One region of the Brevibacterium sp. JSBI002 genome, then DNA from elsewhere that is predicted to be linked to it. Evidence: riboswitches for the same ligand, from Rfam matches in the RefSeq annotation. Region 1 holds a riboswitch; each other region holds the start of a gene.

Region 1 (4,492 bases):
ACACCGGCGTCGAGGATGACGGGCACCTGTGCACGGGAGACGATGGTCTCGATGTTGTGAGGGTTGAGGATGCCCAGCCCGCTGCCGATCGGAGCTCCCGCCGGCATCACCACAGCCACACCGGCGTCCTCCAGACGTTTCGCCAGGGCCGGATCGTCGTTCGTGTAGGCGAAGACCGTGAACCCGTCGAGGACGAGCTCCTCGGCCGCGGCGAAGAGTTCGATGGGATCCGGCAACAGGGTGTCCTCATCGGCGATGACCTCGAGCTTCACCCAGTTCGTCTCCAGGGCCTCCCTCGCCAGTCGAGCGGTGAGCACGGCATCCCTGGCCGTATAGCAGCCGGCGGTGTTCGGCAGCACCCGAATACCCAGACGCTGGAGCATGGTGAATACCGAGTCCCGGGACTCGGCGTCGAAACGGCGCATCGCCACAGTCGTCAGCTCGGTTCCCGAAGCCACGAGTGCGTCTTCGAGGATGCTCAGGGAACTCGCCCCTCCCGTGCCCATCACGAGGCGAGACGACATCTCCACATCATCGATCGTCCAGGTCATCTCAACCTCCCTGCACAGCGGTGACGATGTCGACGGTGTGCCCGTCGGCCAGGGTGCAATCGGACCAGGCACCGCGACGGATGACTTCACCGTCGACGGCCAGGGCGATGCCCAGCCGGCCGCCGTCGGCTGGTGTCCCATCGGGGTTCAGCTCCCGTCCGGTGACGTCGGCGATGAGGTCGAGCGCCGAGGTGGCACCCGGCAGCTCATGGCGAGCGCCGTTGAGGACGATGGTCGGTGAGTGGTCGTGGTCGGTCATGAGATGCTCCTCATCGGGTAGGCACTGGTGTGGTCTGTGGTGAAGCGGTGTGGGGACACGGACTCGAGCGTCCCGTCAGGAGGCCAGTCGGAGGCGACGCCCAGGGCGAGCTCGGCACCGAGCCTGCCGCCGAACGGGGCCAAGAGGATGCCGTGGCGGAAATAACCGGTGCTCACGATGCAGCCGGGATCGATGCGGCCGATCATCGGCAGGTCGTCCGGAGAACCCGGCCGGGCACGGGTGGTGATATCGGTGATCTCCGCGTCGAGGATGCCCGGGACCAGTCGCTGCCCGTCGGCGAGCAGCCGGTGAATCGCCCCGGCCGGAGTGCCGGAGAGTCCGTCCTCACGCGAACTGGCACCGAGCACGATCTCGCCGTCCGGGCGAGGAACCAGGTAGACGGGGCGACCATTGACCAGCCCGCGGATGGTGCGGCTCAGCAGCGGAGTCGCCTCGGTGGGGGCACGCAGTCGCAGAACATCACCCCAGACCTCACGCAGAGGCAGCTGCGGGGCACCGACGATCGCGGACACAGCGCCGCCGGCGCAGATGATCACCTGATCGGCCTCCAACCGGCGGCCATCGCCCAGTGCGACTCCCACAGTCGTATCGCCGTCATTGATCAGGCTGGCCGCCCGCTGGCGAATGAAGCCTCCTGAGTCAGAGGACAGGACAGTCAGCAATGCGGCAGTGAGCCGACGGGGGTCGATCGAGTGATCGCCTGGAATGTGCACGGCCCCGGCGACGGCAGGCGACAACGACGGCTCAACCCGGCGGGCAGCACTGCCGGTGATGAGCTCGGTGGCGAAACCGGACCGCGATTGTGCATCGCGCAGCTCCCGCAGAGCCTGCAGATCAGCTCGGTCACCGGCGCACACCAATGTTCCGGCATCCGAAAAACCGAGATCGCTGCCAGCGGCGCTCGCCACCTCGGCGGAGAACTGAGGATACATCTGCGCGGAGGCTCGCATCAGCGGGTACAGGGGAGTCTGCCCCCAGACCACCTCGGCGGCGGGAGCGAGCATCCCTGCGGCAGCATGGCTCGCACCCTGAGCGGGCGCAGGATCGATGATGGTGACTTCGGTACCGAGGCGGCGCAGATACCAGGCCGTGGACAGGCCGATGATCCCGGCGCCGACGACAATGACTCTCACAGCTTCTCCCTCCGGCGGCATGATCCGCATCAGGTCTGGCGGTCGGCTCTTACGCCCTCTCAGCCTCGTTGGGAGGCTCCCGCGAACTCCTCTACTCTATGACCATGACCACACAGATGCCACCGCGCACTACGGCGCGCCAGACGAAGAGAGCCTGGAGAGAGGCGCGACTGGCAGAGGCGAAGCTCTACCTGTGCACCGATGCCCGGACCGGTCAGGGCGACCTCGCCGAGTTCCTCGACGCCGCCTACCGTGGAGGTGTCGACATCATCCAACTGAGGGACAAGAGCCTCGAGGCCCGCGCCGAGATCGCGGCATTGGAGGTCCTCAAAGATATCGCCGCCCGTCACGACAAGCTCTTCTCAGTCAATGACCGTGCCGACGTTGCGCTGCTGACCGACGCCGACGTCTTCCACGTCGGTCAAGGCGACCTCGCCAGTGCTCAGGCCAGGGCTGTGCTCGGACCCGATGTCATCCTCGGCCGCTCGACCCATTCCCTCGAGCAGGCGCTCGCCGCCGAGGCGGACCCGGAGACCGACTATTTCTGTGTCGGGCCGGTCTGGGAGACCCCGACGAAGCCAGGCCGCGCCTCTGTGGGGACGGCGCTGCTGACCGCAACCGCCGCCGAGGCGGCCAAACCGTGGTTCGCGATCGGCGGTATCGCGACGGGGGAGAGGCTGGATGCGATCCGTCAGGCGGGCGCGAGGCGTGCCGTCGTCGTCCGTGCGATAGCCTCGGCTGAGGATCCCGCTGCGGCCGCGCGGGAGCTCAAGGAGGAGTTGGAATGACCCAAGCAGCTGACAGCGCATCCGACGGAATCGGCACTGGTGCCGACCTGTCGATTCTCATCGCCGGGGCGGGGGCGACCGGCGGAGCGTTCGGCACCTATCTGCAGGAGGCCGGACGCGATGTCACTTTCCTGCTCCGGCAGGCACGGGCGGAGACGGTCCGCGCTGAGGGGCTGCGCTTCACTGCACTCGGTGATGATCGGACGAATCAGGTCGATGTCATCACCGCTGAGGAACTCACAGCCGCACCACGAACCTTCGACCTCGTTATCGTCGCGGTCAAAGCGGGTGGACTCGACTCGGTCATCGCCGATATCGGACCGGCTGTGGGCGAGCAGACAACGATCATTCCGTTCCTCAACGGCATGGCTCAGATCGAGAAGCTGCAGAGCAGATACCCCGGACAGGTGCTCGGAGGGTTCGTCAAGATCGTCGGCACCATCAGGGACGGAGCCGTCGTCCAGCTCACCGACCTGGCCGTGATGACCATCGGAGATCTCCACGGCGCCGAAGTGCCCACACGCATCTCCGAGGCGCTCGATGTGCCCGGATTCAAACTCCAGACCGTCGATGGAATCATCGACGGGCTGTGGGAGAAATGGATCTTCATCGCCGCGGCAGGAGTCGTCACCTGCCTGTTCCGCGCCCCGGTCGGAGCGATCATGGAAGCCGGCGGCAGATCGCACGTGTATGCCATCATCGATGAACTCGAAGCCGTGGCGGCTGCGGCAGGACACCCGGTGTCGGAAGCCTCCCACGCCATGACTATCAAGATGCTCACCGAGGACGGTTCCGCCTTCACCTCATCCCTCTACCGGGATGTGATGGCGGGGCTGCCGAGCGAAACGGAGCACATCCTCGGCGACCTGTCGATCAAGGCGGAGGATCTGGAAGTGGCGACTCCGCTGCTCGACCTCACACTTGTGCAGCTGCGGGCAGGGGAAGCCCAGAAGCGGCTCTGACTTCGGCAATGCCGGTGCGCAGCATCGCCAGATACGGCTCCTGCGGCTGAGCGTGTTCGACGTCTGACGAACGATGCGCGGCGGTGAACGTGACCATCGGGACACCGTCGACATCATCGAGGACGAGCAGCGTCTCGTACCCGCCCGGCCCCAGAGAGTGGGAGCTGCCGGCTGCCAGATCGAAGACGAGGCGTTCCAGCGGACTGTCTGGTTCGGGCGGTCGGTGCATCTCCTGTGCCGCCACATCGGCGAACTGTTCGGCAGTGATGAGGTAGGCCTTGGCGGGGGTCGGTCCGGGGAGGAAATGATCGTAGAAGGCCATGCCGCCGCCCCACACCTTGGACTCGCCGGCGAAATAGATCGTTCCGGGCAGTTCGATCCCGGCTTCTGCGCGGGGCAGTGTTGTGTCCCTGGCACCTGGATAGGTGACCATCGCCCCGGGCGGTCGCCCGCCCTGCAGATAGCAGGCGAGCCGATCGCGAGCCATATTCGATCCGTAGCTGACGTACCACACATATGTTTGAGACATCCCTGCCATCGTGACATCTCGGTCTTGGAATTCGGTGAATCGGTGCCGAGTGCGTCCTCTGCGGCGCCGGCATAACCGGCGGACGAGTTCGGCGCTGCCGGTGATGGCCAGGGCGATGCCGATGCCCACGGCGACTCCGAGCAGCGGGCGGTCTTCGAAGATCATTCCCCCGATGAGTCCGATCACCGTCGAATAGAGCGCCCAAGCGAGACTGCCGATCCCGTCCCAGAGGAGGAAAGTGCGGATCGG
Region 2 (4,492 bases), 750 kb from region 1:
ACGTGCGCATACGTCCACAGCGGTCGCAGGCCGTTCACCTCGCGGGATGGGTCGAAGACGGTCGGATCCGAGACGAGGCACACGGGATCGGCGGGCATGCGACCGGACATCACCTGTGCCTCGGCGGCGGCCATCTGCGCCCGGGATCCGCCGATGTGGATAGTGCCGGCACGTCCGACCGCGGGATCGGACCAGGGGGCCGGGCCGTCGAGGACGAAGTCGACCTTGGCAGCGGCGTTGCCGTGTTTGAAGCTGCGCAGAGCTTTGTCGACGTGGCTCGGGATGAGGCCGGAGAAGATCTGCGCGGCGTTCAGCGCCGAGGTGTCGAGCAGGTAGGCGCGGGCAGCGGGCATGTCCGATACGTGGTCGATGCGCGCATCCGTGTGCACGGTTCCGCCGTGGGCTTCGAGGTCGGCGACGAGGTAGTCGATGATCGACTGCGATCCGCCGATGGGGGAGGGCCAGCCGCCCGCGTGGGCGACGGTCGAGAGCATCGTGGCCGTGGCCGCGGTGCCCATGGCCGGCAATCCGCCGATCGCGTGCGCGGCGACTCCGGTGAACAGGGCCTGGGACGATTCGTGGGAGAGCGGAATGTTCCATGCGGGGCTGGCCTGGGACAGGAGTCGCAGGCCGAACTTGACGACGTTCGCGATGCCGGGGAGATCGCGCAGGGTCTCCGGTACGGAACGTTTGTCCCCGAGGGAGAGCCAGATCGCGTCATCGACCCGATCGAGCAGCGGGGCGAAGAATCGCCGCCATTCCGGTCCGGCCGCGCCGAGGTGGTCGACCGTCTTCTCGAGATCGTGGAAGGCCAGCGCGGCGGGCTTGCCGTCGAGGGGCTGGGCGTAGGAGACCTCGGGGGTGGTGAACTCGAGGCCGCGGGCGCGCAGATCGAAGTCGACGAAGAAGGGGCTGGCGATGGCCAGTGGGTGGACGGCCGAGCAGATGTCATGAGTGACGCCGGGGGCCAGACCGAGGTCGAGGGTGCGGGCGCCGCCGCCGATCGTCGGCTGAGCCTCGTAAACTTCGACGCTCAGCCCGGCACGGGCCATGGTGACGGCGGCGGCCATGCCGTTCGGGCCGGATCCGACGACGACTGCATCTACACCTGTGCTCATGGGGCCAGTCTAGGTCAGTGAGGTGTGCGGCTGCGGTGTGCGTTCCCTGGCGGCTCAGTTGTCGTACACGTTGTCGAAGAAAGCGCATTCGAGGTCGACGGCGTGCCGCCACACGCGGGTCAGGGACTCGGCGGCTTCGGCGTCGCCGGAGGGAAATACGCGCTCGAGCTCGTCGACGAGGAACTGCACCCACCCGTGAAAGGCCTCGCCTCGGTGGAGGTCGATCCAGCCTCGGTGAATATGTCGCGGCGGCATGTCCATCCGGGACTCGGCCCAGTCGAGATAGAGCCATTCGGCGACAACGAGGACGACGAGCAGCTGCGGATACGACGCCGAAGCGACTGACGAGTCCATGAGATCGCGGAACCCAACCGTCGGGGCGGTCAGTTCCGGGTGGAGATAATCGGCTGTATCGACTCCCAATTCGGCGAAGGAGTCGACGAAGTAGGTGTCCTCATCGGCGACGAGCATTCCCAGCTGTCGGGCGAACCGCAGCTTCGCCTCGAGTTCATCGGCGTGGGCCACGCACGCGCCGAGCATCGACAGAAACGACTCGAAGAACTGATAGTCCTGCACCAGATAGTCGCGCATTACCGTGTCGTCGATGCGGCCGGCGAAGAGCTCCCGGACGAACCGGTGTTCGACGGCTCCCGTCCACTGCCAGCTGGTCGAACTCACCAGTGCTGATACCGCTCCGTAGGCGTCCACGGTGATCGATGTGTCGAAATCTGTGGTGGTCATTGCTTGTCCACTCCCTCCGCCGGTGTTCACCGGATCAGGTTCAAAGGGTCTGCATGCGCACTCTCAGCGCCGGTCCTTTCGGCGCTCCCCTGTAGCACTTCGACACTATCACCACGCTGCGGGCCCGGCGGGGGATACCGACTGTGGGGCCGCCTCGGCGAGGGCATCGGCGATGAAATCGGCGATACGGTCCGCGGCAGGCTGACGACCTGCCGACTGCTCGGCGGACTCGACGGATGGGTTGTAGTTCGTGTTCGTGTTGATGTCGTAGACGACCTGACGGCCGTCGGCGGTCTCGATGAACTCGATGCCGGCGATCTCGATGCCGAGGTCGGCCAACAGCGTCTCGAGCCCGGCGATGAGCGGTGTTCCGGCCGTGATCTCCTCACGGCGGGCGAACTGGGGGACCGCCTCGACGTCGGGATCGGGCCCGGCACCCGGAATCGTGCAGGCATCGGCCGGGCACAGCTCGAATGACCCACCTGAGACGTCGACGCGCACCGCATAGTGGAAGCGTCCGCCGATGAATTCGGCACGGGTGATAAACGGCTGGGCAGGCTGCACATACTCCTGGATGAGGGTGATGCCGTCGATCGGCGCATTCGCTCCACCGGGCGCGAACTCATCGGCGACCGCCTCGAGTTCGGCACGGGAGTCGAAGCGACGCACACCGAGGCCCTTGCCGCCCTGATTGTGCTTCGTGATGAACGGGGGAGTGAAGCCGGCCGCGGCCTCGACGAGCGCCCGCGGTCCGAACGCGGCCGCGGTGCGCGGCACGTCGAAGCCCCGGCCAGCCAGCTCGCGATGCTGACGGATCTTGCTGACCTCGAGCTCATAGACGTCGCGACCGTTGATGACTCGGCGGCCGGCGGCGGCGAGCCAGTCGAGGACCGCACGTCCGTACTCCTTCACATACGGATCGGTCCGGGTGTGCGCCGACGCCGACAGCCGCGACCAGAACAGCCCGGCAGGGGGTTCCGCGGCAAGATCGATCGTGGTCTCGGGCAGCAGCCATTCGACATGGGCGACGCCGAGGCGGTCGAGCGCATCCGTGAACGGGGCGATCCATTCCGGATTGTCGTGGATGATGTGCACCGCGGCAGCATTGCCGACGGGCAGCATGTGAGAACTCATCGCGCACCTTTGCTCGGGGTGCCGGCGCGATCGCTCGCCCGGCGGATCTGCTCAACGATCTTACGCCACCCCGACCGTCGTTGGCCCCTTCGTCATGTCCGTGGTGCGGCGTAGACTCAGGTCATGGCTATCGCAAAGCAACCTGTGGTCGTACTCGATGCTCCCGACGCCGCCGAGCTCGCAGAGTTCTACGGCCAGCTCCTCGATTGGAAGGTCGCGGTCGAGGAGGACGGCACCTGGGCGGAAGTCACCTCCGATTCTTGGCCCCCGCTGTGCATTCAGCAGGTCGAGGACTACCACGCGCCCAGCTGGCCCGGTCAGGCCCACCCGCAGCAGATGCACCTCGACGTCATCGTCGACGACCTCGATGTTGCTGAGGAGTCCGTGCTCGAGATCGGTGCGGGCAAGGCCCCAGAGCAGCCGGGAGAGACGTTCCGCGTGTTCCTCGACCCGGCCGGTCACCCGTTCTGCCTGTGCAAAGGATGACCACACCATCACCGAGGCGGCCCCACCCGTCCGTGGTGTGCTGAGTCATGCGCGCGCTCGCCTCGTTTGCCGACCGTAATCCTGTCCTGTGGGCCAATGGTGCCGGTCAGACCACTGAGCTCGTCTCCCTGGCTGACTCCGCGCAGCTGACTCCGGGGCTGCGTCCTTGGCGGTTGAGCATCGCTCGACTCGAACGCGTGGGCCCGTTCTCAGCGCTGCCCGGAGTGGCGCGCACCTTCCTCCCCACCGCCGAGGTGGTCCTGGAGATCGACAGAATCGTGCACCCGGTGCCGGCGTTGCGCGCGGAACATTTCCTCGGAAGTCAGGACGTGAACCTCGTCGAACTGGCAGCGCCCTGTTTCGCCGTCAACCTCATGGTCGCCGACGACGGTATGGACGACTCCGCTCACGACACCGGCACGGGCGCGGGCAGCGAAACCGAATGTGCCTGCGGCGAGCTGCAGATGGGCATCGGCGAGCAGCTCCCGGCCAGCAGATTCCGGTTTGTGCTCACTCTCGAAGCGGGGTTGGATCTCCCGTGTTTTCAACTGCTGGAACTCGAGCCGGGTGAGGTTGCTCCAGAGGAGGTCTCGATGGCGTATCTTCACTCCGAAAGTGGCGACGCGCACATCTGAGAAATCGGTGAGAACCTACTGTAGTGGGCGTCACATTCCCGCGTATCGTCCCAGGTGACGGTGCCGTTTCCGGGCATTTTCATCAGGCCTTTCTCAGCTTCGGACGGGTAGTGTCAGGATCCCCGAACGTGCATGTTCGAGAATGGTTCTCCACCGGAAATTGGAGGAACTTTGACGGTCGGCGACAGCGGCAAGAACAGACAGCACGAGCGCAACGACGAAACTCGTCTGCCCGAGCATTCCCAAACCCTGCCGCTGATCACCGAAGAGATCGTCAGCTCCCACCCGGCCCCGGCAGCCGAACCCACCGAACACGTCGTCACCAAGGTGATGCCGCCCAACCCGATCCGCCACGACGGCCAGACCACCCAACAGCAG
Region 3 (4,492 bases), 450 kb from region 1:
CGGGCAGAGCCAGCAACGCTGCGAGCAGCACTACCCCGGCGGAGACCAGATCGATGCTCAGCAGCGCCCCGACCATGAGGATGAGAGCCACTGCGATCTTCGTCAGCGGATTGCACCGAGCCAATGCGGTCGAACGCACCACGGGGATGAGCTGCCCCGGATCCTGGGCGGCGACCTCGGGGGAGGGGCGAACGTGGTGATCGAGACTCTCACGCACCGCGCTCACCCGCCCTGACATGCGAATCCGACTCAACGTCGCTGAATAGTTCTGCGCTGCTGCGGTCGCCGAGCTCGAGGAGATCGGCACCGATGGCCTCGAGGAACGCCTGATCGTGGCTGACCGCGACCACCGCGGAACCGTGTTCCAAGGCATCGAGGAACATCTCCACCAACCCCGCCCACGTCAGTGCATCCTGACCGAAGGTCGGCTCATCGACGATGAGCACCCGGGGCCGGGGAGCCAGCATCGCCGCCACCGACAGGCGACGCTTCTCCCCACCTGAGAGACTCTGCGGATGAGCCTGCGCCAACCCGGTGAGCCCGAGCCCCTCAAGAAGCTCATCCACCCGAGCCCGCGACTCGGCGGCAGGCCACCCGGCCAGCCGGGGACCCAGCTCGAGTTCGGCCGCCACGCTCGAGGTGAGGAACTGGTGCGCCGGTTCCTGGAAGACCATGCCGATGCGCGCCGCCAGCTGCTTCGACGGCCAGGCGAACGGCCGGGGTCGTTTGGCTCCATCTTGCAAGGCCGCCTCGGCGAGGACCTGCCCGGAGAATTCGGGCAGCAGACCCGCCAAGGTCAGGGCCGTCGTCGATTTGCCTGCCCCGTTCGCACCGACGATCCCGAGCGCCTGCCCGGCACGCAGGCTCAGGTCCAGGTCGGTCGCGGCGGGGGCGGCCATGCGTGGTCGAGCAACGCTGAGCCGATCTGTGCGCAGCAGAACCTCGCCGAGGCGGCTCGTCGTCCTATCGATTCCTGCGGTTCCGCCTCGGCGCGGGGCGGGGGAGTGCCGCGGCATCCAGATTCCGCAGTCGACGAGTGTGTCGGTCAGGTCGGGATCGGAGAAGATCTGCGCGGGCGGACCTTGGGCAGCGATGCCGTCGCGGCCGAGTACGATGACCCGGTCGACGTGATCGATCCACAGCTCGACCCGGTGTTCGACGACGAGCATTGTCGCCGCAGTCTCGGCCTGCACGGTGAGCACGGCGTCGCGGACCTCGGTGGCCGAGGCTGGATCGATATTGGCCGTCGGTTCGTCGAGGACGATGACCTCCGGGGCCATCGCATGGATCCCGGCCAGAGCCAGCCGCTGCTTCTGCCCACCGGACAGAGCGGCACTCGGATGCTCCGGCGGCAGATCGAGCCCCAACGCCCGCAGCGACTCGGGAATCCGGGCTTCGATGGCCTCGGCCGGGAGTCCGAGGTTCTCCATCCCGAACGCCACATCATCGCCGATGCGAGAGAAGATCACCTGCGAATCGGGATCTTGGAGGACCAGCCCGGTGCTGCCTCGGCGAGGATCCGGTTTCTCGCCGCCGACGAGGAGTTCACCGGTGGCCTCACCCGATTCCTCGGGCAGGACACCGGCGACAGCGTGGAGGAACGTCGATTTGCCGGCCCCGGAGGCGCCGAGCAGCAGCACCTTCTCTCCGGCCGCGATCTGCAGATCGAGCGGACCGACTGCCGGCCGGTCACGGTCGGTGTGCGTCAATGAGAAGCCGGCGGCCGTGATCGGCAGCGCCATCAGCGCAGACGGCCGGAAGCGAAGGAGCGCAGCGCTCCGGTGGCCGCGATCGCCCGATAGGCGAACCAAGCGCCGATCCCGGAGATGACGAGACCGGAGACGATCGCGCAGACTGCGTAGATCGCCTGGAAGCCGAACTGCCATTCGGCGTTGTACATGATGTTCTCGCTCACGGCCATGAACGCAGCTGCCAGCATGCCCGAAGCGGCGGTGACCCACAGGGTGAAGCGCTTGTAGCCGAAGGCGGCGAAGACGAGTTCGGCGCCGAGGCCCTGCAGCAGACCCGAGAGCAGAACTGTCGCTCCGAAGTGGGAGCCGAGGACGGCTTCGACGATGGCGGCGATGAGTTCGCACAGGAGCGCGGCACCGGGTTTGCGGATGATGGCACCGGCGAGCGGACCGGCCAGCACCCAGAGTCCTGCGATGAGACCGATCGACGGCGGGAATGCCTGGAATGCGAGTTCGAGGACCTTCCAGCTCAGCGCCAACACCCAGAACACGAGCCCCACGGCGATGCCGAGAACAGCGGTGGTGACATAGTCGACCACCCGCCACTGCTTGGATTTCGGCGCCGCGGTGAAGGCGCGTGAAGGGGTGGGGGTGGTGTTCGGCGTGGTGGTATTCGGCATTGTGCCTCCTCATGTCAAGGAGGGGTGAAGAGTCTCGACTTCCTTCGGCGGTGCTAACCGCATCAGGTTCGAGGGTCTGCAGCTTCTTCTGCACTCTCAGCGCTCCTGACGGCGCTCCCCTGTCGTAGCCACCACTGTACAACAGGGAAGCGACGCGGAGTCCGGGATCGGAAGCGACCCGGGGGCCGGGATCGGTCATCGAGGATTCACTTCCCGTTCCCCTTCCCGTCGACGGCTTCGAACGATCGGACACTACTGGTCAGTAGGAATGGGCGGGTGAATACGCATCGACTCAAGAGACCGCTCAGTGCCCTGTCCGCCGCCACCCTGCTCGCCGCTCTGGTGGCGGCCCCGGTGCCCGTGCGTGCCGAACCATCTCTCGGTTCCGGAGGGTCGACCGCGGCCCAGGGCACGAACGCTGACTCTGCTCAGACTCCCAGCCCGGACCGGACGGATTCGCCCGCCGAGGCGGATGCGGGGAGTGAGGCGATCACCGATCCCGTTCTGCAGGTCGGGGCCGACTCCACGGCACGCAACCTCTCGTGGATGAGTGAGAGTTCCGGTGGGGGAGAGGTCCGGTGGGCGCCGGCCAGTGAGGTCGACGGCGGAAAGCTCCCCGCCGATGCTGACAGGGCTGAGACCACGGACTCCGGCCTTGCCACCGACCTCAAGCGTCACTTCAACCATGCGAGCATGACCGACCTGGAACCCGACACCGAATACGCCTACCAGGTCGGCAGCCATGAGGACGGGTTCACCGAGGTGCAGCAGTTCACCACAGGATCGTCCGGAGGAGATGACGAATTCCTCGTCTTCGGCGACCCCCAGGTCGGCGCCGGAGGCGGAGATCCCGACGACGCGGCCGGTTGGGACCGGACCCTGAGTTCGGCCGTGGCCACCGCCGACGACCCGAGCTTCTTCTACTCGTTGGGAGACCAGGTCAACTCCGCCGGCAACCAGGAGCAGTACGCTCAGTACCTGGCACCGGAAGCCACCCGGACGATCCCGCAGGCGACGACGATCGGCAACCACGATGTGTCATCGAAAGCCTACGAGCAGCACTTCAACCGACCCAATGTCAGCCAGGACCACGGCGGTGGCGGCGTCATCACCTCCGGCGGCGACTACTGGTTCATCGAAGACGGGGTCCTGTTCCTCAACATCAACTCGAACAGCCCTGACATGGACGCCCACGCCGAGTTCATCGACGAGGTCGTCGCTGAGCACGGAGACCATGCGCGCTGGACGGTTCTCGGGTTCCACCACTCGATCTATTCGACGGCAACCCATTGGAGCGACCTCGATGTGAAGCGGCTGCGGAAGGCGATCCCTCCGGTCGCGGCCCGCAATGACATCGACCTCGTCGTCTCCGGCCACGACCACATCTATAACCGCACCTTCCTCATGGACGGCGAAGGCAAGCCCGTTGAGGGCTCCGAAGCGGGAGCCGAGGAGGAGAAGGAAGACGGGCAGACGCTTTACCTCACGCTGACCTCGTCATCGGGGTCGAAGTTCTATGACTACGTTCCCGGCCTCGACTGGGAAGGGAAGAGCGTCCACAACGACGTGCCCGCCTTCACCCGGGTCCTAGTCAGCGACGAAGCGCTGCGGGCGACGACCTATGAGGTGCCGGCAGGCGGGGCGCCGGCCGATGGTGAACGCGCGGAAGCTCAGGCCGCATCTGAGCAGATCGACGATGTCGAACTCAGGCACGCCGAGGCGGAAGAACCTGCCCCGGATGATGACGCGGAGGCCGACGCCGGTTCCGGAGCCGGCGCCGCGGCGGATGGTTCGGACGCCGAATCAGACGCCGGTGCGGGGGCCGGGGCTGAAGCGGATGGCCCTGATGCCGGATCAGAGGCCGGCGCCGGAGTCGAAGCGGATGGCGCGGGAGAAGACGCAGACGCCGGCGCGGCGGGAGCCGGAGCCGACGGTTCGGAGAGCGATTCGGACGGTTCGGACGACGGTGCGGTATCGGCAGATACCGATGGCGGCACTAACGCAACCGGTTCGAATGCCGACGCTCATGCCGCAGGCGCCAACGACGACGGGAACGGAACAGACTCGGGGACAGCAGATGCCGGCACCGCCGACTCTGGCGCCGAGGCAAGCGGTACCGAG

The links. A riboswitch is a leader RNA that binds a small molecule or an ion and turns the genes downstream of it on or off. The one in region 1 is predicted to bind thiamine pyrophosphate.
Region 2: another riboswitch for thiamine pyrophosphate. It lies ahead of LJ362_RS02915 (TenA family protein); the one in region 1 lies ahead of thiO (glycine oxidase ThiO).
Region 3: another riboswitch for thiamine pyrophosphate. It lies ahead of LJ362_RS04310 (ECF transporter S component); the one in region 1 lies ahead of thiO (glycine oxidase ThiO).

Annotation. Positions count from the first base shown of each region.
Region 1 is NZ_CP110341.1:1,429,220-1,433,711, forward strand. It holds gene LJ362_RS06470 (thiazole synthase) at 1-551, opposite strand, end outside; gene thiS (sulfur carrier protein ThiS) at 553-810, opposite strand; gene thiO (glycine oxidase ThiO) at 807-1,964, opposite strand; TPP riboswitch at 1,954-2,057, opposite strand; gene thiE (thiamine phosphate synthase) at 2,069-2,752, shown strand; gene LJ362_RS06490 (ketopantoate reductase family protein) at 2,749-3,714, shown strand; gene LJ362_RS06495 (DedA family protein) at 3,668-4,492, opposite strand, start outside.
Region 2 is NZ_CP110341.1:678,444-682,935, forward strand. It holds gene LJ362_RS02910 (phytoene desaturase family protein) at 1-1,118, opposite strand, end outside; gene LJ362_RS02915 (TenA family protein) at 1,173-1,859, opposite strand; TPP riboswitch at 1,854-1,960, opposite strand; gene LJ362_RS02920 (ATP-grasp domain-containing protein) at 1,968-2,993, opposite strand; gene LJ362_RS02925 (VOC family protein) at 3,117-3,479, shown strand; gene LJ362_RS02930 (HutD family protein) at 3,527-4,114, shown strand; gene LJ362_RS02935 (hypothetical protein) at 4,286-4,492, shown strand, end outside.
Region 3 is NZ_CP110341.1:982,836-987,327, forward strand. It holds gene LJ362_RS04300 (energy-coupling factor transporter transmembrane component T family protein) at 1-217, opposite strand, end outside; gene LJ362_RS04305 (ABC transporter ATP-binding protein) at 210-1,742, opposite strand; gene LJ362_RS04310 (ECF transporter S component) at 1,742-2,371, opposite strand; TPP riboswitch at 2,394-2,502, opposite strand; gene LJ362_RS04315 (FN3 domain-containing metallophosphoesterase family protein) at 2,648-4,492, shown strand, end outside.